One region of the Paenibacillus sp. FSL R5-0345 genome, then DNA from elsewhere that is predicted to be linked to it. Evidence: riboswitches for the same ligand, from Rfam matches in the RefSeq annotation. Region 1 holds a riboswitch; each other region holds the start of a gene.
What was found. A riboswitch is a leader RNA that binds a small molecule or an ion and turns the genes downstream of it on or off. The one in region 1 is predicted to bind cyclic di-AMP.
Positions count from the first base shown of each region.

Region 2: another riboswitch for cyclic di-AMP. It lies ahead of R50345_RS02545 (hypothetical protein); the one in region 1 lies ahead of R50345_RS00555 (C40 family peptidase).
Region 3: another riboswitch for cyclic di-AMP. It lies ahead of R50345_RS24875 (TrkH family potassium uptake protein); the one in region 1 lies ahead of R50345_RS00555 (C40 family peptidase).

Region 1 is NZ_CP009281.1:111,611-121,798, reverse strand. It holds gene R50345_RS00580 (transglycosylase domain-containing protein) at 1-1,851, shown strand, start outside; gene R50345_RS00575 (AbrB/MazE/SpoVT family DNA-binding domain-containing protein) at 2,055-2,528, shown strand; gene R50345_RS00570 (YwhD family protein) at 2,626-3,132, opposite strand; gene R50345_RS00565 (M1 family metallopeptidase) at 3,236-5,242, shown strand; gene R50345_RS00560 (hypothetical protein) at 5,254-6,084, shown strand; cyclic di-AMP (ydaO/yuaA leader) riboswitch at 6,299-6,437, shown strand; gene R50345_RS00555 (C40 family peptidase) at 6,491-6,919, shown strand; cyclic di-AMP (ydaO/yuaA leader) riboswitch at 7,280-7,421, shown strand; gene R50345_RS00550 (C40 family peptidase) at 7,427-7,918, shown strand; gene R50345_RS00545 (GNAT family N-acetyltransferase) at 8,148-8,633, shown strand; gene R50345_RS00540 (c-type cytochrome) at 8,761-9,117, shown strand; gene R50345_RS00535 (4a-hydroxytetrahydrobiopterin dehydratase) at 9,209-9,496, opposite strand; gene R50345_RS00530 (hypothetical protein) at 9,725-10,018, opposite strand.
Region 2 is NZ_CP009281.1:551,257-561,444, reverse strand. It holds gene kdpA (potassium-transporting ATPase subunit KdpA) at 1-543, opposite strand, end outside; gene kdpF (K(+)-transporting ATPase subunit F) at 556-633, opposite strand; gene R50345_RS02550 (hypothetical protein) at 760-1,176, opposite strand; cyclic di-AMP (ydaO/yuaA leader) riboswitch at 1,367-1,557, opposite strand; cyclic di-AMP (ydaO/yuaA leader) riboswitch at 1,978-2,143, shown strand; gene R50345_RS02545 (hypothetical protein) at 2,276-2,767, shown strand; gene R50345_RS30060 (hypothetical protein) at 2,784-3,305, shown strand; gene R50345_RS02535 (hypothetical protein) at 3,345-3,797, shown strand; gene R50345_RS02530 (CPBP family intramembrane glutamic endopeptidase) at 3,879-4,625, opposite strand; gene R50345_RS02525 (hypothetical protein) at 4,859-5,050, opposite strand; gene R50345_RS02520 (ABC transporter permease) at 5,085-6,374, opposite strand; gene R50345_RS02515 (ABC transporter ATP-binding protein) at 6,367-7,269, opposite strand; gene R50345_RS02510 (ABC transporter ATP-binding protein) at 7,274-8,194, opposite strand; gene R50345_RS02505 (GntR family transcriptional regulator) at 8,223-8,618, opposite strand; gene R50345_RS02500 (hypothetical protein) at 8,679-9,407, opposite strand; gene R50345_RS02495 (hypothetical protein) at 10,155-10,188, opposite strand, start outside.
Region 3 is NZ_CP009281.1:5,652,490-5,662,677, forward strand. It holds gene sdhA (succinate dehydrogenase flavoprotein subunit) at 1-1,626, opposite strand, end outside; gene R50345_RS24860 (succinate dehydrogenase cytochrome b558 subunit) at 1,694-2,359, opposite strand; gene R50345_RS24865 (LysR family transcriptional regulator) at 2,762-3,664, shown strand; gene R50345_RS24870 (potassium channel family protein) at 3,735-4,403, opposite strand; gene R50345_RS24875 (TrkH family potassium uptake protein) at 4,417-5,712, opposite strand; cyclic di-AMP (ydaO/yuaA leader) riboswitch at 5,847-6,028, opposite strand; gene R50345_RS24880 (CPBP family intramembrane glutamic endopeptidase) at 6,343-8,028, shown strand; gene uvrC (excinuclease ABC subunit UvrC) at 8,118-10,076, opposite strand.

The DNA of each region.
Region 1 (10,188 bases):
GGGCGTAGCCGTGAACCGGTCAAATTAAGTCAAATTTCTCCCCTGCTTATTGAAGCCACACTAGCCGTCGAGGACCGTAAGTTTTACGAGCATTCCGGATTCGATATGAAGGGGATGGCGCGGGCCGTACTCGTCAATCTGGAAGAGGGAAATCGAACACAAGGCGCTAGTACGCTAACTCAACAGCTCGCGAGAAATCTCTATCTATCCCACGAAAAGACATGGACGCGCAAGGCCAAAGAAGCCTTGTATACGATGCAGCTTGAGATGAAATACAGCAAAGATGAAATCTTGAACATGTATTTAAATAACATCTACTATGGTCATGGTGCCTATGGCATTGAAGCAGCCTCTCAGATGTATTTTGGCAAATCTGCAGCAGATTTAGACTTAGCAGAGAGTACCATGCTAGCTGGGATTCCAAAAGGACCGACCTACTATTCGCCATACAATCATTTAGACAACGCTAAAAAACGCCAAAAAATTATTTTGACCGTCATGACTAATTTAGGAGAAATTACGCAAGAAGAAGCGGGGCAGGCAGTGCAGGAAGACTTGAACTTAAAACCACAAGGCCAGAAGGATACCACTGTGGCTGCACCTTATTTCAGAGATTATATCCGCAATCTCGCCACAGAATCTCTTCACATCAGCAGTGATGAGCTAGAGCAAGGGGGACTAAATGTTTACACTACCCTAGACCCTGACATGCAGCATGCCGCAGAACAAGCCGTCGACAAAGAGATGGATCAAAAGAGTGATCTGGAGACGGCTCTTGTTTCCATTGATCCTCGAACTGGCTACATTAAAGCAATGGTCGGCGGAAAAAATTATCGTACCAACCAATACAATCATGCTCTAGCCACTACACGTCAGCCTGGCTCATCCTTTAAGCCAATCATGTATTTAGCCGCACTTTCTTCCAAAGAGATGACGGGTCTTTCCGTTTTCAAAAGCCAGCCAACGATGTTCCATTATGATAACAATCGCAAAACCTACCAGCCTCGGAACTTCGGGGATAAGTATCTAGGGGAAATCAACATGCGACAAGCTATTGCAGCATCCGACAACATTTATGCTGTGAATACAATCATGAAGATCGGTGCGGATAAAGTGAGCGAGATGGCAGCCAAGATGGGCATTGACAGCCCGCTTCAAAGTGTTCCTTCACTGGCACTCGGCACCTCACCAATCAGTCCGCTAGAAATGGCTGCAGCTTTTGCTGTTATAGGAAACAGTGGTCAGAAAATGCCCACCACTGCCATTCTAAAAATAACGGATTCAAAGGGTGTGGTCCTGTATGAAGCTCCACAGCCAAAGGGTGAAGCCGTTGTAGAACCTTCTGCCGCCTATGTGTTAACCCGTTTAATGGAGGGAGTATTTGAGACTGGAGGAACTGGGAACCGTGTAGCTTCTATAATCAAACGTCCGGTAGCCGGCAAGACTGGAACTACGGATACAGATGGCTGGATGGTAGGCTTCACCCCCGAGCTATCCACTGCTGTTTGGGTTGGATATGACAAGGGGCGCGACATTACAACTACCGACGGTCGACGGGCAGCTCCAATTTTCGCGGAGTTCACTGAAAAAGCTCTGGAAAATATCCCGCCTAAGATTTTCCCCATTCCAGATGGCGTGGTTAGTGTATACATCAATCCGCAGTCCGGCAAGCTAGCGACAGCAGCCTGTCCCGAAAAAGAACTAGAGACTTTCATTAGTGGAACTGAGCCCACCGAATACTGTGATCAGCACGGCAAAGGTCCCGCTGCCGATGATGCACAAAGCAAAGTAGATCCTGCTGAAGAAAATCGTTCTCTGTGGAACAATATTAAGCGCTGGTGGTTGAATTAGCCCTCTTCATTTATTGAAGAGGTTTTTCTTTTTTATAACTTATTTATTGCAGAATTGATAGGATGGGCAAATTCAATTTTCACTTCTCCCGCAAAGGATGTAACCGCTTCATTTTATGTAATCACCCCATTCTCTTAACTCACAATTACTGCTATAATAGTTAGTAGCAACCAAAATATAAAGATGTAAATGAGGGACATGGGATGAAGGATACAGGCATGATCCGGAGTTTAGACAGTCTTGGGAGAATTGTGGTTCCCGCAGAAATCCGTATGACTCGTAATATCGACATTGGTGATCCTATCGAATTTTTTATATTAAACGATAACACCATCATACTCAGGAAGTACACCTCGACAGAATGTACGTTTTGCAGAAGCCACGACCATGTCACCTACTATAAAGAGCAATTTATTTGCAGTAGCTGTCTAAAAGAAATTGCCGATCCTGAACGCATGTCTCAAGCGCCGGAGACACGCCAAGATTTTGCTAGCGAAGTGTCAGAGCACAGCAGCACGATCCGGAAGACGAAAACAGAGGATATGTGCCAACGCCTGGAGCGGGCCATAGATGATCATCCATATGCCAATCAGAAAGAGCTTGCTGAAATCCTGGGGATCAGTCAAGCCAGAGTAAGTCAACTCAAACGCAAACTTAGTACGGGAAGCAAATCGTAAACTAAATTCATGTATAGCAAAAAAGGCTTCGACTCTCCTATTTCAGGGTGTCGAAGCCTTTTTACTGTATCCTTTAATCTTGACCGGGTGATTGTTCCTACTCGGTCAGAGCAGCCTTGAGTTCATCGGAGGATGCGGTCCACCATGCCTCATTATGAGAGATCAAGAGGGATTTTAGCGCAGCCTTTTCAACTGCACCAAGCCCTCCCACATCGATTTTGCGTTTTAGAGCCCCATCCAGCTTATTGACATGCTCGGCGAGGATTTTCCAGCCACGACGCGCTTCCGTATCAATCCACATTTCACAAGCTGTTATTCCACCATAGAATTGACTATCCTGGGTACGGTCCACTGCTACCCATACCACCCAAACCTGTCTTCCATTAGGTACATCTTCACGGTTCATGGAGAATTTAATACCCTTTTCAACCTTACTCTTGGCATGCATGGCACCGATATCAATGACTGCTTCACCGCCATCAATAATGACAGGCGATACGTTATTGAGCTCAATAGAGCCTGCTCCAAAGCCTTTATGTTTACTTTTGGCATTCACAATATTTAAGGCAATCTGTTTCTTGCCCTCCGGTTGTATGTTGTCCACGAGTGCACACCCTTCCTCTTACGAATAATTTAATTTTAGCTAATAATGCGGCGATTGCAAACATATACATCCCGTAGATGCTTGTCACGGGAGGAATCACAGTATGAAGTCACTGTCATTAAGGTACATTATCATCTTTGCGACCCTGGCCGCCCTCGTGCTACTAGGAGGAATATGGGTCTATTCGGGGGATAACTCCACAACTTCTGTTACTAGCTTTGTTTCAAAAGAGGCCAAGTCCTCCAGTGGCACAGCTCCTGCTGCTGCACCACAGCAAAATCTTCCTGATAGCGCCCCCGTTCCGGCAGAGGAAGCATTAAGTCATCGGGTTGTCGAGTACCACATCGATGTTCAGCTTGTTCCAGATACAGAAACCTTAATCGCTTCTGAGACGGTAACCTGGACACACCCCGGTGTAAAACCTGTAAGTGATCTATATTTTCATATGTACCCAAATGCTTTTGCCTCACCAGATACTACTTTTATGAAGGAATCCGGAGGAACGCTCAGGGGTGACACCATGCCAGAGAACGGCTTCGGAAGTATGACTCTAACCGATCTGCGCACGACAGAAGGAACATCGCTAATGCAACGAGTACAATTTGTACAACCCGACGATGGTAACGTCAACGATAAGACACTCCTAAAGGTGCATCTCCCACAACCGGTTAATGGAGGAGAAAGTGTCACACTTAAACTAAAGTACGAGGTCCAGCTTCCCAAAATATTTGCCCGTATGGGTACATCAGGGAATTTCGTGATGGCTGGGCAATGGTTCCCTAAGCTTAGTGTATACGAGCCTATGGGCACACGCGGGGTTAAGGAAGAAGGCTGGGATTTACATCAATATCACGGCACCTCTGAATTTTACAGCGATTTTGGCATCTTTAATGTAACGATTGCAGTTCCTTCTAACTATACGGTAGCTGCGACCGGATTTCCTGTAAAGAATGCCAAACTGAAACAAGATCAAAAAATATATCAATTCTACGCTGATGATGTCCATGACTTCGCTTGGGCGGCTTCCCCTGATTTCACAGTAGCTGAAGAAGCCTTCTCTACACCAGAAGTACCTGGTGTACGGATCAAGGTCTATCTCGATCCATTGCACAAAGACTTAAAGGAACGATACCTTCAGGCCGCTAAGGCTGCCCTGACCTACTTCAGTAAATGGTATGGTCCTTATCCCTACTCCACTCTGTCTATTATCGTTCCACCTAAGGAGGGTAATGGTGCAGGAGGAATGGAGTATCCTACGCTCATTACAGCCTTTGGAGCCACGGACTCTTCACCTGATACTTCACTTGAGAGAACCGTCGTTCATGAAATTGGCCATCAATACTTCTACGGTATGGTCGCCAGCAATGAATTCGAAGAGGCTTGGTTAGACGAAAGCTTCACTTCTTACGCTGAAGACAAACTCATGGAGCAGGAATATGGTGTCAAAGCTAATCTCCCTCTGCAATCTAGCCTGGTGACCAAATCAGAGCCGCTGAACTTAGAGACATGGAAATATGACGGGGCAGAATCGTATAGCCGAAATGTATATATTCGCGGAAAGCTAGTACTTAAGGATATTGAACGCCAAGTAGGCGCTAAAGCAATGAACAGTATCATGTCTACTTACGCACGTAAATTCCGTTTCCAGCATCCCACTACATCTGATTTTCAAAAAGTCGTTGAGAAGGTAACCAAAAAATCGTGGCAGCCTTATTTCGAGGATTATGTTTATGGTGGCGGTGCTCCTGATTTCTCAGTAGATACGATTACGATTAAAAAGAATGGCAGCAGCGAGGCTCAGAGCTACGAATCCATAGTGAAAATTACAAACAAAGGGAGTCATTACGTTGACGTTCCCATTAAATTCACATTCGCTGACGGTTCTGCGGCAGAGCGGGTCTGGAACGGTGAAGGAGCAGAGACTACGTTTCAGCTGTTAAGCGATAAACTTCTCCTCTCTGCTGAGATTGATCCTGAGCATACCGTTCTTTTAGAAAACAAACATCTTAATAACTTCAGACTGGCGGAAATAGAGCCCAAAACACTCTCCCGCTGGACGTTAAGTGTAACTAAATTAGTTGAAACTGTGCTCGGAACTCTTGTCTGGTGAGGTGAATGATTGTGAGAACATCGATAACCCGCGGCTGGCAAAGCATGAAGGAGCAATTTTATATTCTGATTCTGCTCTTCATCTATCGACTGCTCTGGGGCTACTTTATGTACGGCTTCATCCGGTCTGCTATCGTTCCAATTCTACTGCGCTACCCAGATAAAGACGCTGGAGGCAGTGGAATGGGTAGACTACTCTATTATGTCGAAGGGCAGTTCAGCTTGAACACAGATCCTGAGATACGTAATTGGTTATGGATGTTCCTAGGGCTTGTTCTCTTACGACTGCTGCTCTCCCCCTTCATAAGAGCAGGATTACTGCATGAACTCCATCAGGAGAGAAAAGGAGAGCGAGGCCTGTTCTTTTTTCCCGGCATGAAGCTTTATGGATTTCCAGTGTTTATCTTTAGTTTAATCGAATGGGTGCTGGCTCTATTGCCGTTATACTGGCTCGCTCCAAAAATGTACGGGCTGTTCTTATCTTCCTTTCTGAACTCCTCTTTGTTACTTCATCTACTTCCATACGTATTGGCATGGCTTATATACATCTTTATCGTTCGCCTGTTCCTTCTATATATGCAGTTTGGTTATACCAGCGGTACGGGGATGTTCTCTTCCCTATTCATCTGTATAAAGTCACTGATTCCTGCACTAGGCATTTCAATCATACTTGGTGCAGCGGGCCTTATCCTTCTGCTAGTGTGCGGACTATCCGGTATCTTCTGTCCTGGCCTGCCGGCACTTCTTATTCGTCAACTCTCATCACTGCCCTCGACACTTTTCAAAATGTGGGGAATCTCCGCTCAATATCATCTATGGCGCAGTAAAGCATTTCCACAATAATTTATGGCATTACAACACATAATATAAGAGTCCCGGTTCCTAAATCAGGAGCCGGGACTCTTTCGCGTTATAGACAAATTATGACGATTTGCAAAATCGTAAAGACTTTGTTACAATAAGTCCTGTTCCATTAGTAACAAGTTTGTAATCATTTGAAACGATTTCTACATAACTTCATGTATTCATCGTAGTCTTGTCGATAAGTCACTATCTGGTGCATAAAACGCCGAATTCCTTGCACCGGGAAGTGGGGGAACCATATTTTGGGTGAATTGATCTCGCTTTGCAGTGATCATAGGGGAACCTTCTACCGAATCCTTAAGCTAACCTCACAGGCATTGGAAGGGGTACAATTTTTTTGAAGAATTTAAGAAAAGCATGCGTCGCTGCGGCGCTGGGACTTGTGATGGCGTTCTCTATTGGTGGAGGAAGTGCCTTTGCAGATTCTAAGATGGACAGTGTTATTTCAAAGACAATTGGAGTTGCCTATAAAACCGGAGGCACTAGCACTGCCGGGTTTGACTGTTCTGGATTCACTACGTATGTATTCAAGAAGGTGGGTCTTTCTTTGCCCCGCACTTCAAAAGCTCAATATAATGTTGGAACTCCTGTAGCCAAAAGCAAATTGCGTTCAGGTGACCTAGTTTTCTTTAACACATTGGGCAATGGCGTATCCCATGTCGGCATTTATGTTGGAAACGGAAAATTCGCACAATCATCATCTTCATATGGCGTGACCATCACTTCACTTAGCCAGTCCTACTGGGCCAATCGCTACGTTGGCGCTAAAAGAGTAATGAGTACTTCCTCATATCAAGCTGTAGCCTACGATTAATACTTCCCCACAACTATAACCTCACAATTACAACTATATAGACCTGGATTTGATTATCACCTTAATCGAATCCAGGTTTTCTTTTGCCTTATTATAATCTTTACACCTCTAGAACAGACTTTAAACACTTTTATTTGATAAAAATTTCAATAAATATAAAAATAAGTTTAATATTATCGCTTACATATGCATTTTGTCTTTAAATATATGAATTTTTCTGCATGATTAGGTTAAAAACGATTGCCAAGCGGCACTCTGTTTGTTACAATAACTGCAGTAAGATTTTAGTAACATTTTTGTAATCATTAAGTTGTTATTTACAAAGGTTTTGTCATGTATTGATTACAAGCTATTCCTAATCAACAGTCTGAGCCGAGTTTCCTAACTATTAGGGAAACGGGGGAACCAACTTTGGGTGAATTGACCTCCATTTTTAGAGGGGTCATAGGGGACCTTCAACCGAACCCTTAAGCTAACCTCGTAGGCATCTGGAAGGGGTATAAACTTTTGAAGAAGAAGTTAGCAGCAGCTGTACTCAGCTTTTCCATTATCTTCACCATCGGAGCAGGAAGCGCTTTCGCGGATTCCAAAATGGATAAAGTGATCGACAAGACCATCGGAACTAAATACGTATCCGGCGGGATCTCCACAAATGGATTTGATTGCTCCGGATTTACAATGTATGTTTTTGATAAAATCGGTATCAACCTACCACACCAATCAGGTTCCCAGTATCAAATGGGTACTGCTATCTCCCGAGATGATTTAAGATCAGGAGATCTTGTATTCTTCAATACAAGTGGTAAGGGTGTTTCCCACGTCGGCATTTATGTCGGTGAAGGCAAGTTTGCACACGCATCTTCCTCACGCGGTGTAACGATTAGCTCCCTGAGTGATAGCTACTACGTAAAACGCTATATCGGTGCTAAACGGATTATGAGCACTGATGCTTATCATTCTGTTGCTTCTGAGACAGAAGATAATGATGATGTTCAATAAGTAGAACGTACATAGGCTCTTTTCCAAGAGGTTAATTCTTGGGGAAGAGCTTGTTTTTTTGTCTTATTTAATATTTACCCCTCTCAAAATTTGTAAAACAATATTCCTTATAAATTTTCTGAGTCGATGCCCCCTCTTTTTGTATATAATTAGTTACAAGTATAAACGCCTTCGGCACTCGTAAGGACGGCAAGCGTTATAACCCACGTGAAAGGAGGTCTTTGACCTTATGATAAATCCCTCGGTTACTTTTCATGTAACTCCTATGGAGACTAGTCACGCGGAAGAGATATGCAATTGGAATTACATCCCCCCTTATAATATTTACGGCTGGATGCCGTGGGAACAAATGCAGGCTCTAGGCATCGAGTTCGGTGATCCTCAGCTACGGAATGAGCAATATGTCTCCATATTAAATGGGCAAGAAGCTTTGTGTGGATTCGCGCAGTTGTTCCCGATGGAAGGTGTTGTACGTTTGGGGATTGGCATGCAACCTGATCTATGCGGTAAAGGGCTAGGCAAATTATTCATGGATGCAATCGTGCAAGAAGCCTTGCTTCGTTATCCTGAGCGTGAGATTGATCTAGAGGTATTGACCTGGAACCAGCGGGCGATCCGAACTTACCAAAAGTGTGGATTTACGATTACAGATACGTATGAGCGCTTAACCCCATCAGGAAACAAACCTTTTTATTGCATGGTCTATGAGAAATGATATTAAAATCCATATTTTTCAATCAATTGATGGTATTATCGTTCATTTTTTTGTCACAAACCCTATGATAACGCTTCACCTTGAGCTATAATGTAGGGAGCAGCTTACATAGAAGGGACGAACTGGGATGCAGAAATGGATCATGAGCGGTTTGTTTTTTGCCGCCTGTGCCTTTGCGGTAGTACTTATGTTTACACTTCCAGGTAAAGAAGAGGTAGCTGAACAGAATAAACCCACAATGCCGGTAGTTCAATTGGATGCGGCAAAGGCAGAAGCAACCGTGAAAGCCAGCTGTATCACCTGTCACGGCGATCAGCTTCAAGGTGGAGTTGGCCCTAGTCTTCAAAATGAAGGCGGTCAGCATGATGCTGAAGAAATCTACAGCATCGTCACTAAGGGACGCGGTCAAATGCCTTCCTTTAAAGAAAAGCTAGCCCCTGAGGAGATCGCAAACGTCGCCCTCTGGCTCTCAGAGAAAAAGTAACAGTAACTACTACCTAAGCAACTAAAAACGCCCGTGCCAGAAGATAGTTCACTATCTGCGCACGGGCGTTTATTTATGAGTTTGGGTGACACTAACGATTTTTCTCAAAGGCTTCATTAAATTCATGTGCCTCTCGAATATCTAGAGCTGTAATACCGTCTTCCTCATTTGATTTCAGTCGTAAAGTCACTGTCTTATAATCAATCGTAATATGTGGATGGTGATCAAAGGCTTCTGAAATGGTGGCTACTTCATCAACGAAAGCAATACCCTTCATATATTGGCTGAACATATATTTTCGCACCATGGTATTCTCTTCGAGCTTCCAACCTTCCAGCTTGCTGATCTGCTCACGCAGTTCTTCTTCCGTAAATAACAATTCGTTTCCTCCCTTACTAAAAATTGCAGTAAAATCCGCAGGTCCCTTTACTCGTCTTATTCGCTAAACAAAACATCCCTTAGCTTCTGAGGTCCAAGGGATGTGCCAGGATAAAGGCAATATTTTCGATTAAATGTATTCAAGAATCCCAGCGATTATAACTCGGCTACACCAATTTTAACACGGGCTACTAACTACGGGCAAATTACGCCCCGCCGCCCCCTCTTCCTAAATCAAAACAACAGAGGCTAAATCCTCTTCTCCGACTAAAATATTAATGCGGTGCGTGTCCTTATCGTAGATGATAACGCCGCTCCCCACCTCAATCATAGGTTCATTACCCAGCGCGAAGAAAAGATCCTCAGCTAGCGCCTCCCATACCTCCATCTTGGATTCCTGCGGCAATTCTTGCCACTCTTCCGGATCCATTTCAAAAAATAAGTACCCATCGGAAATTCTTCCGACAGCCTCAGTCAAATCCGTTAGGATTTCACCGTAATCTCTACCATGCTTTACACCCACATGTATCACTCCGTTTTCTCCACAGATGAATAATTACTTACCTTATCCATTATAGCCGAAAAAATGACTTCACAAAAAACGGAATGATGTCGATAAATAAGAATATACGTTATTCGGTTTCGCACAGAGTGCCTTGCCGCTATTTCAAGGATGATATACGCGGCTTTGTC
Region 2 (10,188 bases), 440 kb from region 1:
AGCCAGCGGAATGAACACACGAATATGTGCTTTGACGAAATCCTCGAAGAAGTTCCCGACTGATTTGCGTCCTGTGATCCCTCTGACAAAAGCAACCGCAACTGAAAATCCGCTCGCTGCAGACGTAAACATCATCATCGTGATGACAGCCATTTGTGAAAAATACGAAAGTCCCGTCTCCCCGCTGTAATGCTGCAGGTTTGTATTAGTCATAAAGCTGATCACCGTATTGAACGAAAGCGTCTGTTCCATATCCGCAATTCCATTCGGATTTAGCGGTAAACCCCGCTGCAATCGAAGAAAGATATAGCTGAAAGTAACCAGTACGATATTCGTTAAAACAAAGCTGAGCGCATACTTTTTCCAGGACATACCTTCCCGTTTTTTCAGTCCGATCAGCTTATAAATCCCTTTTTCCACGCCTCCAAACCATCGATCCGTACGATTGGGTTCATTAGAAAATACATGATATAAATACGTGCCCATCGGCTTAACCAGCAAGATGAGAATGACGATTACAGCTACGATTTGCAAAATGCCCATGAATGCCCCTCCTTAAAATTTCTCCGGATGAATCAATGCGTAAACAAGATATAAAAACAGCAGTAGGGTAACAGCGATGACTAGAATCACAGCTTATCCCTCCCTGTATCCTCAACTACACCTGCGCACCAGCGCATAAATCCATAAAACAACCCGTAAATTACAGCTAACGAAGCCACCATATACAGATCCATCATATCTCCCGCACTCCTTCTTTTATCCTTGATGAGGTGATTTATCGATCAGAAAATCAGCATCTCCACTGTGGGAATAGATTACATAACTTGCACCAAGTCTTTTATAGACCAATCTAGGATTTATTGAGCTTGTGATCACAAAAATCGGCTGCGTCGTCCAGGTGCGGCACATCTGAATGTAGCGGCAGCATAACGTAAAGCTGCTCTCGAACAGATATACCCGGCCTACCGGGAACGGCGGGCGAAACCAAGTATTCTGATGGCGGGTATCTACTAGAACGACTTTCTCAATCCCCATCTCTTCAAGTAGGGACTTCTCAGGCAAGTTGTTGGTCAATCCCGCCATCTTAATGCCTCTAAATTTTAGAAGCTTAATAAAATGTTCTCCTGCCTTCGTTGGCGCACATACCAGTACATATTCATTCTGATCTGTCATCTCTTATTCTCCTCAAATGCTTTGCTTGTAAGATCAGAGCTTGATCACCCTGGTCTTGAAAGAAAAGCTACCGCTAATGATGAATATAACGACCTCTTCCTGAGGTTTTCCATAAATGCTTTGCTTAAAAAAGCACAGCAAAAAGCCACAAAGGATTCTCCTCTGTGGCTCGCTAGCGGTCACATTGCACTCATCCTCTCTCCATACGCTTACGAGGTTAGCTGTCGGATTCGGGCGGTGAGAGTCGCCCTACCTGTAGAGGATGCGAGCTCACTCGCATCCTCTACAGGATTCACCCCATAACCGGCTTCCGACTCTCACATCGTCTGCCGATTGTTGGTTCCCCCGCTTTCCTTACCGGAAATTAAGCGGATCAAATATTCGATTGTTGTTGAAACAGGAGTAATCATACCCTTATGCAGGAAGTATTGTAAAACGTGATTGATGCCAAAATAATGCAAATTAAAAACTATTTTCGCATTGGATAGCGCTTACTTGATATTCAATCTCTCTATATCTCTTGTTTACTCGAATTTGAATCAATTAGCGAAAAGCGGACGGACTCTGTGATTTTATTCACCACAGCTGGAGAAATCACCAAAAATCGCCTATATAGGAAAGGAAACGAGAAGTCGAGATTAAACGAGGAAGAAGCTCGATAACACGCAATAAATACCTATTTGGCAGGATTTTTCGTCGCAGTTGGTAGGATACGGTTCAAATTGCGCTCAAAAGAACACTTTCTGCTTTTACAGAAACACCTTGAAAAGAGTATGATTCGGATTGAATCTATTTCACGAAATACAATCAACGCTGAGTTCCTGTATTTGCAGGGAACGGGGGAACCATCGGGCCACATGGCCTACTTGGGGTGAATCCGAAGGAGACTGTTCAAGTCTCACATAGGTAGGGCGACTCTCACCGTCCGAATCCGACAGCTAACCTCGTAAGCGTAAAGAGAGAGACCCTTGATCCGCCACGCTTTGGCACAGGTGTGTATGCCTGTATTCCAAAACCGCAGCAGAGGTCCTCCTCTTGCTGCGGTTTTTGCGTTACCTGAACCTACCCGGGTAATAGCATGCTGGACGGGGTGAAAGGAATGAAACACTATTATTGGGGAATTCAGCAAGGGCTGCTTGAGCCGATAAGTCTAAATTATGTTTGCTTTGGAGCGTTATGGTTCGAAGAGGATCATCACAGAACTATTGTCGGCTATGCATTTGGTCAGAACCAAATTGAATCCTTGCGCCATTTCAGCAGCCCTTCTACTTGTGAGTACTGTATGGACCGAAGAATTATATACGAAATATATAAAAGTATCAGAGAAAAGCAGCAGCTGCAGGATTGGTCCGCACACCAATGTTTTCCGTGGCTCGCCCCCTTTAAGAAACCTTGGAAGGACGTTGCTATTGGTTGGTACGTAATGAGATCCCGCAGCACCTTCCCCTTACATTTATCCATTATACGTAAACAGAAATTCCGACTATGGCTGGAGCATGCCGCAGTCTGTGAGAACGAAGCTGAAATGCTCGCCTGTATAGAGAAGGCTAACCTTACTCACCATGTTGAGCTTAAGCTTTTGGAACCCTAGGGAGGAGAAACTTGTCATGGACCAGCGAAGACTATCTCGCATTGAAGTATTCGTCTTTGATTCACCTGAGCCTATTCACTATGGAATGGAGGCTGATCCAGGCAGCCGGTATGGCATCCTGAAACTTACCTGTAAAGGGGGTAGCAGCTGGGGGGCATGTCTTATCTCAGCCAATACTAAAACCTTCGACCTTATTAAATGGAGTTCTTTTCTCAGAATGATATACCACTGCCGGCTTGAGGAAGCGATAGATAAAGTACGTACCCATGGTTCAGAGTGGGATCAGACTCAGTTTGAGCTAGTGCAAGATGCTTTACAGGATTTAAAAGCCAAGCTGCAGGGTAAATCATTGGCAGATCATATCCAGCAAGGTCGTCTGTACAGAGCTGTTGCCGGTGGAAGAGATTCCAGAGGGGGGCGGCTATACTATAAACCATCTAAGTCCGTATCCAGTATTGCGCTTCAAAAGCATAGTTATCCAGAACCTGATACCGCCGAGCTTATCAACAAATCCATTTCTTACTTTTCTATATTATAGGTTCATCCCATAACCCATTCTGAAAGGATCGTGTTTATCATGCCTGACCCCTTACCTGCCGGATCGCCCCGTAGAACTATATTTGCAGAGTGTGTTCAAAAGAATACGAATGATATCTATGCGCTCAGTTCTATGTTGTTACAACAATCAGCAGAAGCCGAGAGAGTTACTATCCGAACTTTTAAAGAGCTTCATAAAATATTCCGTCAAAAAAGCTTCGACAGCCAGCTATTCTCTATCGAAGCTTACCGCTCTTGTATCCGTCAGTGCGCCGATTATTACGCACGCCGGTCTCTTCTGTCTGCCAAGGCACTGCCTTGGGAGGAACAGCTCGTAAAAGTGATGTGGTATGGCCTAAAGCTATCTTTACCTCAAATTAGCATTATCCTGCAAAAGAGTGTTCCTGTACTGAAAGATCAGCTTAGACATGTGCGGGAGCAAATGACTGCTCAAGAGGATTTGCTGCCCAGCGGTAATTTGTCCGTTGTATAGCCCTCGGAGCTCACTTTGGCCGAAAAGCTAACTAGCGTAGTTGGAGGGCTGACATTCAGTATTTCAACCCTCCCGTGGGAGTTACTTTATATATAATTGAATATAATCTATGAGGGTATGACTAATGATTGGGACAAGGATATTATTATTTCGAGTATAAAGATAGACAAAATATATATGCATAACCATCAATTGAATCATATACACCCAATTAGTAATTAAATAATCCATAAAGGTCATATTAACCATACTCATTTGAAAAGGAATATGCATCAACGCAAATAATAATCCAACCACTACAATGGCAAGATATTTATTCTTAATCAAGCCTGTAATTCGAGTCTGGATATAACCTCTGAACATTAATTCTTCAGGCAGTGCAGTGAAAATGAAGAGTATTAAGAACTCTACCCACAGATTTGCTCCTTCCAATTGAATTTCTTTCTTATGTAGAATGAAGTCTAGAATAATTTGATAGGTAAAAGGAATGGCCCCAACAATACCTAGAAGAATAGATATTGCAGTATTAGAAGTAGTTAATCCAATGCTCTGCAGGTTCTCCTTCTTTGACCTCAATAAGAATAGCAATGGCGCTAATTCAAGAATGAAAATAGGACTATAGATGGCTAATTTAAATAAATGTTCATTTGAATAATAAAGCCTTGCTCGTTCTAAAAAATCGGTTTTATACATCAATAGACCAAATAAATAAATGATTAAGGCATTATAAACAAAAAAGATCAAAGCATAATAACCAGCTTTTTCACCACCGCTATCCGCCCTATAATTGTAGAATTCCACCTTAGTGAAATACCTCATCCTGCTCATTGAACCTCTCCCCTATATGCTTTCTCTAATAATCACGTTATTGCTCATTTAAATAAGAAGTTTTTTAAGAGACTAATCTTAGCTTATATCATCAATTCCTTTTTTGTACTTTTTTTCACTAAAATTACACAAATACCGAACTGAATTTTGCTAACGCGATCATTTTGCTTTTCACTCTTTTCGAGCATATAAAAAAGCCACGGCATCTGCCGTGGCTTCCTTATTTCCTACTATTACGCTTTACTCTTACGTGCCTTACCGTACATCCACAATCCCGCAATCATCCCCACCATGGCAATACCAGTCAATACACCCTGAGTGAAATCCATCAAAGCGGACCCATTGGTCGAGAGCATTCTACTAACCGTAGCCAGAGATACCGAACTCATTAAAAGCATCATATTGTATTGTTCACTTTTAGTCATGATTACCACTCCTTAAAAGTTTATATGAAGCCACTTAGATCTTGTAAGCCTTCATCGCTTTTCTGATCTCTTTAATACTTGGACGTTTGCCGTACATCAATACGCCTGTGCGATAGATCTTGGCAGCCAACCATCCAAAGATGAACGTGGTAACAAGCAAGATGGCTAATGATACAATAACTTGCCAGATCGCTACTTCACCAACACCAATTCGGAGCAACATGGTCAATGGAGAGGTGAAAGGCACATAACTCGCTACCTTAACCAGCAGAGTATCCGCATTGGAGATACTAAACAGCGGAACATAGAATGCTACGAAGCCTAACATCATAATCGGCATAACCGCTTGGCCAAGATCCTCTGTACGGCTGACAATCGAACCTACAGCCGCATACATCAAGGCATAGAGGAAATAACCTAGTACATAAAGAACAATCCCATAAAGCAACAAGTTAATATTAAGCTGGCCTAAATCCAGATCTAAATCTTTCAAAATCGTTGCATTATGCGGAAGCTTAAGATTGACAACTACCGCTGCGATAATGACGCCAATCTGTAATAATCCTACTAAGAAGACACCGATAACTTTACCGAACATTTGCGCTAAAGGTGAGGCACTTGTAATCAGAATCTCCATGATCCGTGAGCTCTTCTCTGAAGTAATCTCAGCCGCGATCATATTACCGGTCATCATGATAGACATGAAGAACAGCATAAGCATGGCGTATACAATGACGTAATTAATAGCTGGAGCGGATTCCTGCGACGCATCCTTATCTCCCGCAGTCCCATCAGGGTTGAGCTGCTGAGTAGCGATCTGTACCGGTGTTGACATAGCAGCAATCTGCTCCTGCGTCAGCTTGTCGCCAACGACGAACTGGGTGTTGGCCTGCTGAAGGGCATTTTGGAGATAGATTTGTACATCGCCCTTCAATTCACCATTCTCACTATAATAAGTAACGGGTGGAAGTCCTTCACCAGTCGGTTCTGCAAAAGTAACATACCCTTCTACAGTCCCTTCATCTAAAGCTTTCTTTAGCTCCGCATCATCGGCAGAAGTATACTGCACAACTTTTGCCTGCGGCATTCCCTCAGGTGAAGTATAGGCCTTCAACAACTCTGCCGCCTGATTTCCTTCTTCCGCGATCACAGCAATTTGAGTCTCTGCGTTTGTTGTAGAATCACCCTTAAACTGATCGATGATGTACGGAAGATTCATCCCAATACTGAGCAGCAACACTAGAATTAACGTAGTAATCATGAATGATTTCGTTCTTACTTTATTTTTAAAGGTAAAGCCAATAATTGTCCCCATCTTATTCATGAGATTCACCCACCGCTCTGATAAAGATTTGATTTAACGTTGGTTCCTTAATTTCAAAATGCTCCACTTCACCCTGCGCCATCGCCTGCTGTAGGATACGTTGTGCTGCGCCGATCTCACTGATTGACAACAGATAACCTCGCTCCTGTCGCTGTACTGCTGTTACACCTGCAATTGATTCTAGACCGGTCACTTCGTTATCCGTACGCAACAATACTTGTTCACGAGGATACCCACTCTTAATCGTACGAATATCGCCCTGTACGACAGTATTGGAACGATCCAAAATCGTAATATTACGGCAAAGCTCTTCAACATGCTCCATCCGGTGCGTTGAGAATAAGATACTCGTTCCTTGATCACGCAATTCTTTTACCGTATCTTTCAGTAGTTCCACGTTAACAGGGTCCAAACCACTGAAGGCTTCATCAAGGATAAGAATTTGCGGCTTATGAACAACTGCGGCGATAAAGCCCATTTTCTGCTGATTCCCTTTGGAGAGCTCTTCAATCTTCTTATTGTAATAATCCGGAACCTCAAACCGATCGAGCCAGTAGCGAAGGCTCTTATCCGCATCACTAGCCGACATCCCGCGAAGACGTGCCAAGTAGACGATTTGATCGCTTACCTTTACCTTTGGATATAATCCTCTTTCTTCGGGTAGATAGCCCATGATTTGCTGAAGTTCGCTGTTATACGGCTTTCCATTATACAAAATATTCCCGCCATCAGGGTAAATTAGGCCAAGCACCATGCGCATTGTGGTTGTTTTTCCTGCACCGTTTGCCCCCAGTAATCCGTAAATTTCCCCCTTGCCTACCGTTAGGTTAATTCCGTTTACAGCGGTTTTTTCTCCATATTGCTTCATTACACTTTCCAGCTTTAAGGCTTCCATTTCTCTAGTCCCCTCTCTTGTGATCAATCAGGATAGGACGGTGTCCCTGTGTCCATAAGCCTAATATTTCGTCCAATTCCAAACTGCGACTCTTGATAACCTTTACGCCCAAGTCCTGAATGCGTTTCTCGTTCTTAGAAAATTGTTCTATGATAAAAGAAGCTACACCCGGTGTATCCATGGTAAAGTTTATGCCACCCGGTAATTCCGCTGACAACTCAGCAAGCTCCTCTTCATCTGCAACATGTACCCACACCTCGGTCCAAGCACCGAATAGACTGTCTTTTTCGGCCATACCCAGCAGTTCACCCCTATGCATAAGCACGATATAATCTGCCAGCCGCCGTACCTCTTCCACAATGTGTGTAGAGATAATCATCGTTGCATTAGTCTCTTCCATATACTTACGAAGCGTCTCCATCATAATCTTCCAGGCAAAAGGATCAAGCCCAGAAGAGGGTTCATCCAGTAACAACAGACGTGGACGTGACGCAAGAGCTGCAGCAATTTCAAATTTTCGACGCTCGCCCTTAGACATCTTCGAAAGTTTCATATGATACGGGACTTCAAATCGATCCATCAGCTCCTGAAAAAACGACTCATCCCAGTTCGGATACCAATGCTTTCGAAATCGGGCCGCTTGTTCCGCATTCCAGTGATTTTCTTCCGAAATCGAATTCTCAGGAACGTATGCAATAGACTGTCGAAGCTCTAGTGGCAGCTCGCTATCGTACTTATTTTCAAACCAATAAATATCGCCTTCCTCTGGGTTCGTCAGCTGGAGCAGTAGATTCAGTAGCGTACTTTTGCCAGATCCATTCTGACCTACCAAAGCTGTAATATAACCTTGAGGCAGATTCAGGTTTAGCGGTCCAATTGTCTTGCTACGCCGCTGTTTGCGTACATTCCGCAATTCTATCGCCATCTGTACCATGTGAGTTAGCGCCCGCCTTTCATTCCTGTTCCCTATATTTAAGTTCTACAATTTCCTGAAAAATCTCCTCAAGCTCTTCCTTGCTGCAATGTACCGATTTGCCGATGTCGACTGCGCTCTCGAGGGCTTTGCTGATCGCTTCCCGCTTATATTCCTCCATTGCAGAGGCACCTACATGGGATACAAAGGTACCTGTTCCTTGTCTTGTTCGTAGCAACCCTTCGTTCTCTAGATCCTGATACACGCGTCGTACCGTAATCACACTACATTTCAGATCTCCAGCGAATTCACGAATGGAGGGTAGCAGCGTTCCTTCTGTAATGACCCCACTAATGATTAATGATCTAAGCTGAGTCTCTATCTGATGGTAGAGGGGTTCAGCACTATTTTCGTTGATTTGTACAGGTATCCACATGTTTACACCTCGCCTTCCACTCTAGCTTGCTAGAGCGCCGTCCTTGCCATTTCACATTGTTCATACGAGATCGCGACTCTTCAGTCGATGGATAGTCCATTTAGAGAATAATTGCACAGATATTGTACCTAGCAGAAGCGTTCCCCACATGATCGGAGATAGCAGCCCCCACTCCTTGGAAACGGAGATGCTATACAAGAATAGGTTTCCTCCCCCTAGTAAAACCAAGAACGATATTCCCCAAGATATCACTACGATTAGCACTGTTAGCCCTAGATAAGCTTTACCGCTAAATAAATATTCAATGAAAATATACAGTCCTGAAACAATGAGTCCGACACCGATCCAAGTTATAGCAAAAGCAATAAACGCGGGTAATGCCATCTCCTTGCGGTAATTCTCACCGAGCATATAGACAATTCCGAAGAACAATACACCATTAACAGTAAAGGAGCCTATTGCCTGAAACTTTCTACGAGTTAATACCACATTCAGAGGAATCGGTAAAGATCGTAAGTAAGCCAGCATTCTCGTGTAGGAGTCTTCACTCCAATATTTCATAGAACGACGGGAGAATGTGACTCCGAGTAACGGCATTAATGAGAGAAGTAAAAAATCCGCTATCATTGTCCGATCTTGATCAGCTAATACGTCATTTGTTACCAAACTAGTCATCCCTGCCAGATAACCCATAAATATAATTGTAGTTAGGAACGTTCCTAATACTTTTAATTTGTCTCCTCGAAAATCAGAGCACACAATAAACCACGAATCCTTTATTGTTCTCATTAATGCTAACCTCGCTTTACAATGTCTTCAGCGTCTTGCAGAAGCAGGTGTTCATATCCCTGTGCTTACTGTATATATCTATATACACAGTATATGTCCTTAATTTACCATTGTCAATCCTGTAAATGGAAAATATCCAAGGGCATTAGGAGATGTAACTTTCCAAGTCTTTGGAGGTGGCTTTGCATGTGAGTTACTGAATCATTATTGGGATTAACTAATCAGAGGATTAAATGGTGGGGATGCCGAGGTAGTATGAGAGCGAAGGATATGGACAATGGCGATTTTCATTGCGGCTTCGCTAAAGAGCAGTATGTGTAGGGTGCGGGGGGCTGAGCGTATTTCGCTCAATGTGTTGCGAATGCTCGGTGGGTGTGAATACTCAGTTGGGTGCTACTACTGGATGGATGCAAATGCTCGGTGGGTGTGAATACTCAGTTGGGTGCTACTGCTGGATGGATGCTGATGCTCGGTGGATGTGTGAATGCTCAATTGGATGCCGCTGGATGGAATGCGAATGCTCGGTGGGTACTACTGAGGTAAGACATCATATGAAGTAGAATCAACAATTAGGGAAAATCTCCCTCAAATTTCTTTGATTTAGCCTGAAATCAACGTTTTTAGGGAAATCCTCCCTAAAAATCAGCCATTTCTGCGTTTTAGCGCTAAAATAGTTAAAAAACAGGGAGGAATTCCCTAATTATCATTTTCCGAACACAAAGCTCATCTTTTTCAGGGAGGTTTTCCCTAAAAGTAAGCAAATAGATTACTTTTGAGTACT
Region 3 (10,188 bases), 1.2 Mb from region 1:
ATCATTACGATCCGGGAATTCCGGCTTGTAATGAGCACCGCGGCTTTCATTGCGCATTAGCGCGCCCAATGTCATCGCTTCGGAGAGCTCCAGCATGTTCCACAGCTGGCGGGTGAATGCCACACCTTGGTTATTCCAGCGTGACGTATCATTCATATTGATATTGCCGTAGCGCTCTTTAAGCTCTTTAATTTTGCCAATGGTCGCTTCCAGCTTCGGATTGTGCCGCACAACCGTCATATTGGCGGTCATCCATTCGCCCAGCTCCTTGTGAATCACATAAGCATTCTCTGTACCTGACATCCCTAGCAGAGACTCATATTTGTCTGTCTGCTTTTTGTGGAAGTTATCGTATACCGTTGAAGAGATATCCTGTGATGATTTCTTCAGACCTTTAATGTATTCAACAGCCTTTGGTCCTGCGACCATACCACCGTAAATGGCAGATACCAGAGAGTTAGCGCCTAGACGATTCGCTCCATGATATTGATATTCACATTCGCCTGCAGCAAACAGACCAGGAATATTCGTCATTTGGTTGTAATCAACCCACATACCGCCCATAGAATAATGCACAGCCGGGAAGATTTTCATCGGTATTTTACGAGGGTCATCCCCCATGAATTTTTCATAAATTTCTATAATCCCGCCAAGCTTCACATCCAGCTCTTTTGGGTCCTTGTGAGAGAGGTCCAAATACACCATGTTCTCACCGTTAATGCCCAGCCCTTGATCCACACACACATTAAAAATCTCACGTGTAGCAATATCACGCGGCACCAGGTTACCGTAGGACGGATATTTTTCTTCGAGGAAATACCACGGTTTTCCGTCTTTATAAGTCCAGATACGACCACCCTCGCCACGTGCCGATTCCGACATTAGGCGGAGCTTGTCATCTCCTGGAATAGCTGTTGGGTGAATCTGTATAAATTCTCCGTTGGCATAGTGTACGCCCTGTTGATATACCGCACTTGCAGCTGTCCCCGTATTAATTACGGAGTTTGTCGTTTTACCAAAAATAATACCAGGCCCGCCGCTAGCCAAAATAACAGCATCCGCAGGAAAAGTCTCAATCTCCATCGTCTTTAGATTCTGAGCACTGATGCCGCGGCATACGCCTTCGTCGTCGATGATAGCTGAAAGGAACTCCCAGTTCTCCCGTTTGGTTACGAGACCTTCAGATTCCCAGCGACGCACCTGCTCATCCAGCGCGTACAGCAGCTGTTGGCCTGTCGTTGCGCCAGCAAATGCAGTGCGGTGACGCTTCGTTCCTCCGAAACGACGGAAGTCGAGTAGTCCCTCAGGTGTACGGTTGAACATTACGCCCATCCGGTCCATGAGGTGGATGATACCTGGTGCCGCTTCACACATCGCCTTGACCGGTGGCTGATTCGCCAGGAAGTCACCGCCATAAACGGTATCATCGAAATGCTCCCAAGGAGAGTCGCCCTCTCCTTTCGTATTTACAGCGCCGTTGATGCCGCCCTGTGCACAAACGGAGTGTGATCTTTTTACAGGCACTAATGAGAATAATTGAACATGCGCACCGGACTCCGCTGCCTTGATGGTAGCCATCAGGCCGGCCAGACCGCCGCCCACGATAATGATATTTGCTGTTGCCATGATAGTTCACTCCCTTTATCGAAAATATCAGAAAGGATTCTGGAATCTAGTCCTGAGAGGTAATTACTTAGATGAAAGTCTTTATGGACTGAGCTATGGAAGCTGCGGTTTGAAATTCGGCATCACGGAAAGTGACTAACGAAATGAGGAACATGAACGTTACAAGAACAAAAATACCCAGACAAAGGTAAGAGGATACCCGCTGTGAACGAGGTCCTACCGTGATTCCCCAGCTGATCAGGAAAGACCATAGGCCGTTCGAGAAGTGAAAGCATGCTGCAACGATACCGATAATATACAGTGTCAACATCAGTGGTTGAGTCACGATATCATGCATCAGACCGCCCAATTCTTCGTGCTCAACACTACCTACTGCCACCTGAACCCGAGTTTGGAACAAATGCCAGACTATGAAGATAAAGGTGATAATTCCTGTAATACGTTGCAGCGTATAACGCCAGTTTCTTTCAATGTTGAAACGGTTTAAGTTCGGCTTGGATTGATAGGCAATATACAGTCCATATACGCCATGGTATAGCAGAGGAAGCCATATACCGAACAATTCCAGGAAGAAGACAAGCGGCAGGCTGTTCAGCCAGATCACACTGTCAGTGAAACCGGAAGCGCCACCCTCTACAGCCGCAAAATTCGTCATCATGTGCTCAATGAAGAAGGCTCCAAGCGGGATAACGCCTAGCAAGGAATGAATCTTTCTGGAATAAAATCCTTTCATACAAAGTAACCCCTTTCCGATTAAAACAGCGTTTTCATTAATGTGTATTCACCGCCGGAACTACATTTGACACAGGATAACGTAGACTATGTAATGACAAAATGCCTATATTTACCGCTATCCCCTAGTTTCCCGGACTTTGTTTTCTTTTTCACAAAATGTGAATATCTTGTGTCACTTTTCATGTTACTCCTTTTTCCCTTATAAGGGAATTGCAATCTAATTATTAATCGTTATACAATAAACGCATAAGAATAGATTTTATATGATAATAATTCTCATTTAGAGAAGCAACATTTTCCGACAAATCTTTTATTTCCTTATGGAGCAAGAAGTATTGTCTTCAAGGCTATGAATTTCGTCACTACTGTTTATAGATTGCACTACGAGAGGAACATAAATATGTTTGACGATTTAGATGTTTTTGCAGCGGTTGTGGAGCATTCTAGCTTGAATCGCGCCTCGCGCCAGCTCAATCTGTCCCAACCTGCCCTATCTCGTAAAATCTCCAAGCTGGAAGAACGTCTAGGTGTCGCGCTGTTTAATCGTTATGGCAAACGGCTGGAGTTAACCGAGGTTGGGCGTCTCACTTATTCCTACGCACTTGAACAGCGTCAGCAGCGTTCTAAATTTCTGGAGGCTTTGTCTAAATACAAAGAAGGCGAGCCAAAGCTGGTCACCTTAGGGGCATCTCTCACTTCACTGCAGACCACTCTGCCTCCACTGGTTAACGCATATATGGAAAAGTACCCGACAGCGGAGCTAAAGCTAATCACAGGCCGAACGCATGAGATTGTCTCCTCTGTCAGTGAAGGGAAATCAGATATAGGTCTGATTGCTTCCTCTATTCAAGAGCCTGGACTGCGCTGTATTTCTCTGTTTGAGGATCAGCTTAGGCTGGTTGTTTCTGAGCATCATCCTCTGAATCAGTCTTCCAAGCTGACCATGGATGATCTGTCCCGACTGCCAATGATCCTTTTCTCCAAAGGCACCTGGTATCGCCGTCTAACGGACGATCTCTTCCAGCGCTGCGGGATTGATCCCGACGTACGTATGGAAATTGACTCCTTCGAAGCCATCGTGCGGCTGCTGCCGACGGTCAATGTAGCCGCATTACTGCCTAAGTCTTATCTGCGTCCGCAGCTGTTAAACGGTGGTGGACTGGTCTCTCTGCATATTAAAGAGCTAGAGCAGACCCAGCGAACTACCTGTCTGATCTACCGTGACGATGGAACCCTGAGCACAGCGGCCCGCAGCCTGGTGCAGGTTACAGAAGAAATGTTTCTGACAGAACGAGAGAAGTAATCCCTGCCTCTCTCGTGCAACTTAAATTTAAAAAGCCCTCCGTCCAATGAAAGGACGAAGGGCTAACTATTTAATCTTGGTTTACAACCTCATTCTCAAATCGATCAATACTTTCATTAGAACCAATGAGTACCATTACATCGCCTTCGCTCAAATGATCATGAGCCGTTGGAGCAACGATAATTCCACTTTCCCTGTTCAGGGCAACAATACTGCAGCCATATTTTGCTCTTGTATTTAAATCGGACAAGCTTTTCCCGTTCATGCAGGACGGTACGGTTAGCTCCACGATTTTATAATCTTTTGACAGTTCAATATAATCAAGCAAATTGGGTGTCACAAGCTGATGTGCTACACGAATGCCCATATCCCGCTCCGGAAAAATAACCCGGTCCACGCCCAGCCTGGACAACGCACGACCATGAAGAATCGAGATCGCCTTGGCTACAACTTGCTTCACTCCAATCTCTTTTAACAAAATTGCCGCCAGAATACTTCGCTCCATATTGTCGCCAATCGCTACAATCCCGCAGTCAAAGTTCCGTACACCTAGTGAGCGCATAATCCCCTCATCTGTAGCATCTGCCACTACGGCATGTGTCAAGTGATCGCTCATTTCCTCTACGCGTTCTTCATGGTGATCAATCCCGAGCACCTCGTAGCCCATTTCCATCAGCTCAAGCGCGAGACTTGACCCAAAGCGCCCTAAGCCGATTACTACAAATTGCTGTGCTTTCATTTCTGATTAGCTCCTATCCAATAATTATTTTACCTTCTGGATGCTTATACAATGGTTTACCCTGTTTAGGACCAAGCGCATACACTAAAGTTAATGGACCTAGTCGACCTGCGAACATAGTCAGACAGATCAGAATCTTACCGATGATAGATAGTTCAGGTGTCAGCCCCATCGTTAGCCCTACCGTGGCAAAGGCCGAGGTTGTCTCAAATAAGATCGCTAAGAAATTACTATCCTCTGTTGTGGAAAGTACCATCGACACAGAGAGGATCAATAGTAAAGCTAGTAATGTTAACGTCAACGCTTTATAGATACGCTCCTGCGCCAATCGATAACGGAACAGTACAACATCTTCACGCCCGCGCAGCATCGCGATTACCGCACCTATCATAATGGTAAAGGTAGTAGTCTTAATCCCGCCACCCGTTGAACCCGGTGATGCACCAATAAACATAAGAATAACCATAAAGAACTGAGAGGCTTGCCGGAGTCCGGCAATATCCACCGTATTGGCACCAGCGGTTCGGGGCGATACAGACTGGAAGAATGCCGATAATATTTTGCCGCCGAAATTAAGATTACCCAGTGTGCGCTGATTCGTAAATTCAAATATAAAAATAACCAAAGCACCAATAACAATAAGCCCAGCCGTGGTAGAGAGTACAACTTTGCTATGCAAAGACAATTTACGTTTTACACGAAACTCCACCAGATCAGACATGACAATAAAACCAATACCGCCGGAGACAATCAGAAACATCACCACGATATTCACTAGCGGGTCATATACATAGTCGGTTAAACTCCGAAAATCCCCAAAAATATCAAATCCAGCATTATTAAACATCGACACTGCATGAAATATCCCAAAATAAATGGCCTTTCCCAGCGGCATATCAAACGCCCAACGTATGGACAGCAGCACCGCTGCACAGCCCTCAATGACTAATGAATAAATAAGTACTCTCCGGATCAGCCGAACAATCCCCTCCATAGAACCTTGGTTCATGGCTTCCTGTAGGATTAACCTGTCCCGCAAAGAGATTTTGCGTTTCATCATCATGGCAAATAAGGTGGCCATTGTCATAAAACCTAAGCCGCCAACCTGGATAAGCAACATAATCACGGTTTTTCCAAAAAAGGTGAATGTCGTCCCGGTGTCCAGCACCACAAGTCCAGTCACACAGGTTGCCGATGTCGAAGTAAACAATGCATCAATAAAACTCACAGCATTCCCGCTCGTACTCGAAATGGGAAGCATAAGCAGCAAAGCTCCTATCAGAATAATCGATGCAAAACCGAGCACCATAATCTGAGGCGGAGAGAGCTTCAGAAACTTTGATTCAGAAACTCTGCGAAACTGTGAAGCCACTATGCTCACCCTCTTATCTTAATTTAAAGAATTCCAACAAAAAAAGCACTGGAAAACCAATGCTACCCTTGGTTCCTGCAGTAAATTAGCCTACGAGGTTAGCTGACGGATTCGGACTGTGCAGGCTGCCCTATTCGTTCCTAGAACGAAATTCACCCCTGATGAATAAAGTCACCTTTTACGGCGTATACTCATCTTTTCATTACTTCTTATGGTTCCCCCGTTTTCACCTGAAATTCGGCTATATACAATTGCATACAAATTATATCTGTTATTTCGATAAATCACAAAGACACAATTAATGGTGATTCATATGAAAAATGCGGTTTGGAGAGGATGTACCAGAAGGAGTGCCTTTTCTCATCACTTTTCCGTGTTTTCCCTGCAATTGCATCGTTTTTCATGAAAAATGAAGAAATGATCACTTTAAATTCATGGTATATATTCAGTTTCCTATTCTATAATATCTCTATTACCCATAAAAAAAATATACGATGATTTTTGTAACTATCATGGCACTAATACTATAATGGAACATAACATTGTCAGTTTACAAGGAGGCGTTACATGAATCCCGTTGGCCAGCCCTTACAGCAACGTGCCCTCTCCAAGTGGCTCATCATCTCGGGCATTATCGGTCTTATTCTATTTATTATGTTTCAGATTGCCCCCTCGGTGCTAAATAGCCCTGCCGGGGAAGATACTACCGTCATCAGTAAGGCGGAAGCCCGCGACAAAGCGATATCATTTGCGGAACAAAAGTTAAACTATACCAAAGCACCAAACGATCAGTGGAATGTACTTTATGAAACGGATTCTTCCTTTTATGGTTATATGTCCCGCGAGAAGCTTTTGGAGGACTATACAAAAAAGAAATTGGATCAACGATATCCTTTTGACATCTTTCGTGTAACACTTAGTCCTTCAGCGGAACAAGAGCCACTGATCTCCGTTGACCTCAATATGTATACTGGCGCAGTTGTCGCCTTCACACAAGGAGCAGAAGGATCATCTGCAGAATCGGCAAGCAATGTAACCACTGGTGCAAAAGAAGAGGACAAGGGTGCTGACTTGTCTTTGGCACAAAAAGAAAATCTTGCCCGCCCCTGGCTTCAGGAATGGGATGTAAATCCCGCCAAGCTGCAAATTGAATCGAATGCAGGATACTATGGGCTCGTGTATACTGACCGTTCCGTTCAGATCGGCGAATCCTTGCTTCACTATTATTTCGATTTCGCTGACGAACAGGTATCCAGCTTTAAAGCCGGATTTACTGCTCCTGCCTGGCATACCTCCTACGTGAAGGACCAGACCTCTCTCGCGGAAAAGCTTACTCTATTCGGTTACGGTCTGCCTACCTTAGCTTTAGGAATTTTGGCACTCATCTACAGCATACTTAGAAGAGAACATACCTCCTTTAAGCGCGGAATTTTCCTAAGCTCGGCTTATTTTGTAATCATGATGATCAGCACCTATAATATGCTTCCTGAATCTTCGGGCGAAGGACTCGAGGTTCAGATCACTTCCGTCATTATGTTCATCATTTATGCCTTATATAGCCTGCTAATGTCCTCCCTGCTCTATTTCTCTTTAGTTGGAGGGGACGGCCTTTGGAAAAAAGAAGAGGGGATGAACCCATGGCCTCGTGCTAAAGAGCCTGGCTATGGTAAATACGTGCTGGATAGTATTCGGGCTGGATACATCTGGGCATTCGTGCTGCTAGGGGTACAGACCCTTATGTTCATCGTATTATCATTGACTTTGCAGAACTGGTCCACTACTGACGCTACTCAATCTCCTTACAACATGAGATATGCTTGGCTGCTGCCTATCGTTGCATGGCTCGCCGGGTTATCCGAGGAAGCTATTTATCGTTTTTTCGGAATCCCTATATTGAAAAAGGTGTTCCGGAGCACGTTCATCGCTTGCCTGATCACTACGCTGGTATGGGCGTTTGGTCATACACTTTATCCGATCTACCCTATCAGCTCCCGTCCTATTGAGCTTACCGTGATCGGGCTGCTCTTCAGCTATATTTTCCTTCGTTACGGCTTTATTGCTGTCATGTTCAGTCATGTCGTGTTTGACAGCATTCTGATGGGCGCTACGCTGATCTTTATGAAGGAAAGCGTGAATGTCGGAGCAGGTATCTTCGCGATTATCATGCCGTTCATAGTCGCCTACATTGTCTACCGGTTTAATCCACCACAAAAACCTGATCCGAAGCCGGTTGAACCGACATCTATCATTTAAAGAAGTAACGGGTGGATAACCGATAATAAAAAAAGGTGTCACAGCAGAAACCTGCTATGACACCTTTTTTATATTTACGCAATCAGGCCCTATGTCGCCGGCTCTTCATCCTTGAGCGCCTCAAGAATTTGACTAGCCAGCTTTTCGCCAATAGAAAGTGATTTAAAATCCTCTATGGAGGCTTCTTTAATTTTCTTTAGCGATCCGAAATGCTTAAGCAGCGCCTTGCGCCGCTTCTCGCCTATACCTGGTATGGAGTCCAGCTTAGAGGTAACCATGGACTTCCCGCGCTGCTCACGGTGGAAGGTGATAGCGAATCTATGCACCTCATCCTGAATCCGTTGTAGCAGGTAAAATTCCTGACTATCCCGAGCTAAAGAGACGGGTTCTGGCGGATCTCCAACCAGAAGCTGAGCCGTCTTATGCTTGTCATCCTTAACGAGACCGCAGACCGGAATGAATAACCCCAGCTCGTTCTCCAGAATATCAATAGCGGAAGAAATCTGCCCTTTACCACCATCGACTACGATAAGATCTGGCATCGGAAGGTTCTCTTTCAACACCCGTTCATACCGCCGCCGGATGACCTCGCGCATCGTTCCATAATCATCCGCACCCACTACTGTACGAACTTTATATTTACGATACTCTTTTCGCGCGGGCTTGCCATCAATGAAGACAACCATCGCAGAGACCGGATTGGTCCCCTGAATATTCGAGTTATCGAACGCCTCGATCCGGCTTAAGCGTTCGAGCCCCAAGCTCTCGCCTAAGCTCATTGCGGCACCAGAGGTACGTACTTCATCTCGTTCAATAAGCCGGAACTTCTCGTCGATTGCGACTGTAGCATTTTGGCAGGCCATACCGACCATCTGCTTCTTGAGTCCACGTTGTGGCACCAGTACTTTGATACCGAGCCACTCCTGTAGAATAGAGGCGCCACCTGCGGCATCAACAACACCTGCTGCTGATGCTTCCGCAGCGGCGATTTCACGTGCCTCAGCTTCTTCAGGCGACTCGGGAGTATCTTCCCCCTTTTGTAGCTCTTCCTCGGCTGGAGCAGCAATGACAATCGCCGGTTTAGCTTCTTTATCAACCACGGCTTCCTCGTCAAGCACATCCGGTAGAAGAATCTCCTGCGGCAGGGCAGGATTATCACTGTAATACTGCGTCACATAAGACATAAAGTCACTGTAGGCTTCCCCATAGAACGGAAAGACGGAGGAATGACGCTGGATCATCTTCCCTTGCCTCATGTACAGAATTTGTACACACATCCATCCCTTATCTACGGCATACCCAAAAACATCGCGATCCTTAGTATCCGTAGTGTTGATCTTCTGTTTCTCCATTAATGCATCAATATGGATAATTTGATCCCGCAGTTCCTTCGCCCGCTCAAAATATAATTCCTCAGCAGCTTCCTGCATTTTCTGCTGTAAATCCTTCTTAACCGCATCATGCCCTCCGCTTAGAAAAGCAGCGATATCTTGCGTAATCTGCTCATACTCAGATTTCTGCACTTCCTTCTCACAAGGCGCCAAGCATTGGCCCATGTGGTAGTAGAGACAGACCTCCTTCGGCATTACGCCGCATTTACGGAGCGGATACATACGGTCGAGAAGCTTTTTCGTTTGCTGTGCTGCATAACCATTAGGATAAGGACCAAAATATTTTGCTTTATCTTTAATCACCCGGCGTGTAACTTCAAGCCGAGGGTGAGCTTCATTCGTTATTTTGATATAAGGAAATGTCTTATCGTCCTTCAGAAGAACGTTATAACGTGGCATATGCTTCTTAATCAGATTGCACTCGAGAATGAGCGCTTCCATGTTGCTGGACGTAACAATATATTCGAAGTCAGCAATATTAGCGACAAGTCGCTGAGTCTTACCATTATGACTGCCTGTAAAATAAGAGCGAACCCGATTCTTTAGAACCTTCGCCTTGCCCACATAAATAATGGTGCCTTCTTCATTCTTCATCAGATAGCACCCGGGCAGATCGGGTAATAGAGCCAGTTTGTTGCGGATATTGTCCAAATTGATCCCCTCCAGCTAAATTGGACCAAGCTAAAACGCCTTCGGCGTCCTTTTAAGGACGGCAAGTGTTTATGCGAGAATTATAAGGATAAAGTATAGAGAGAAACTTATACTCTTA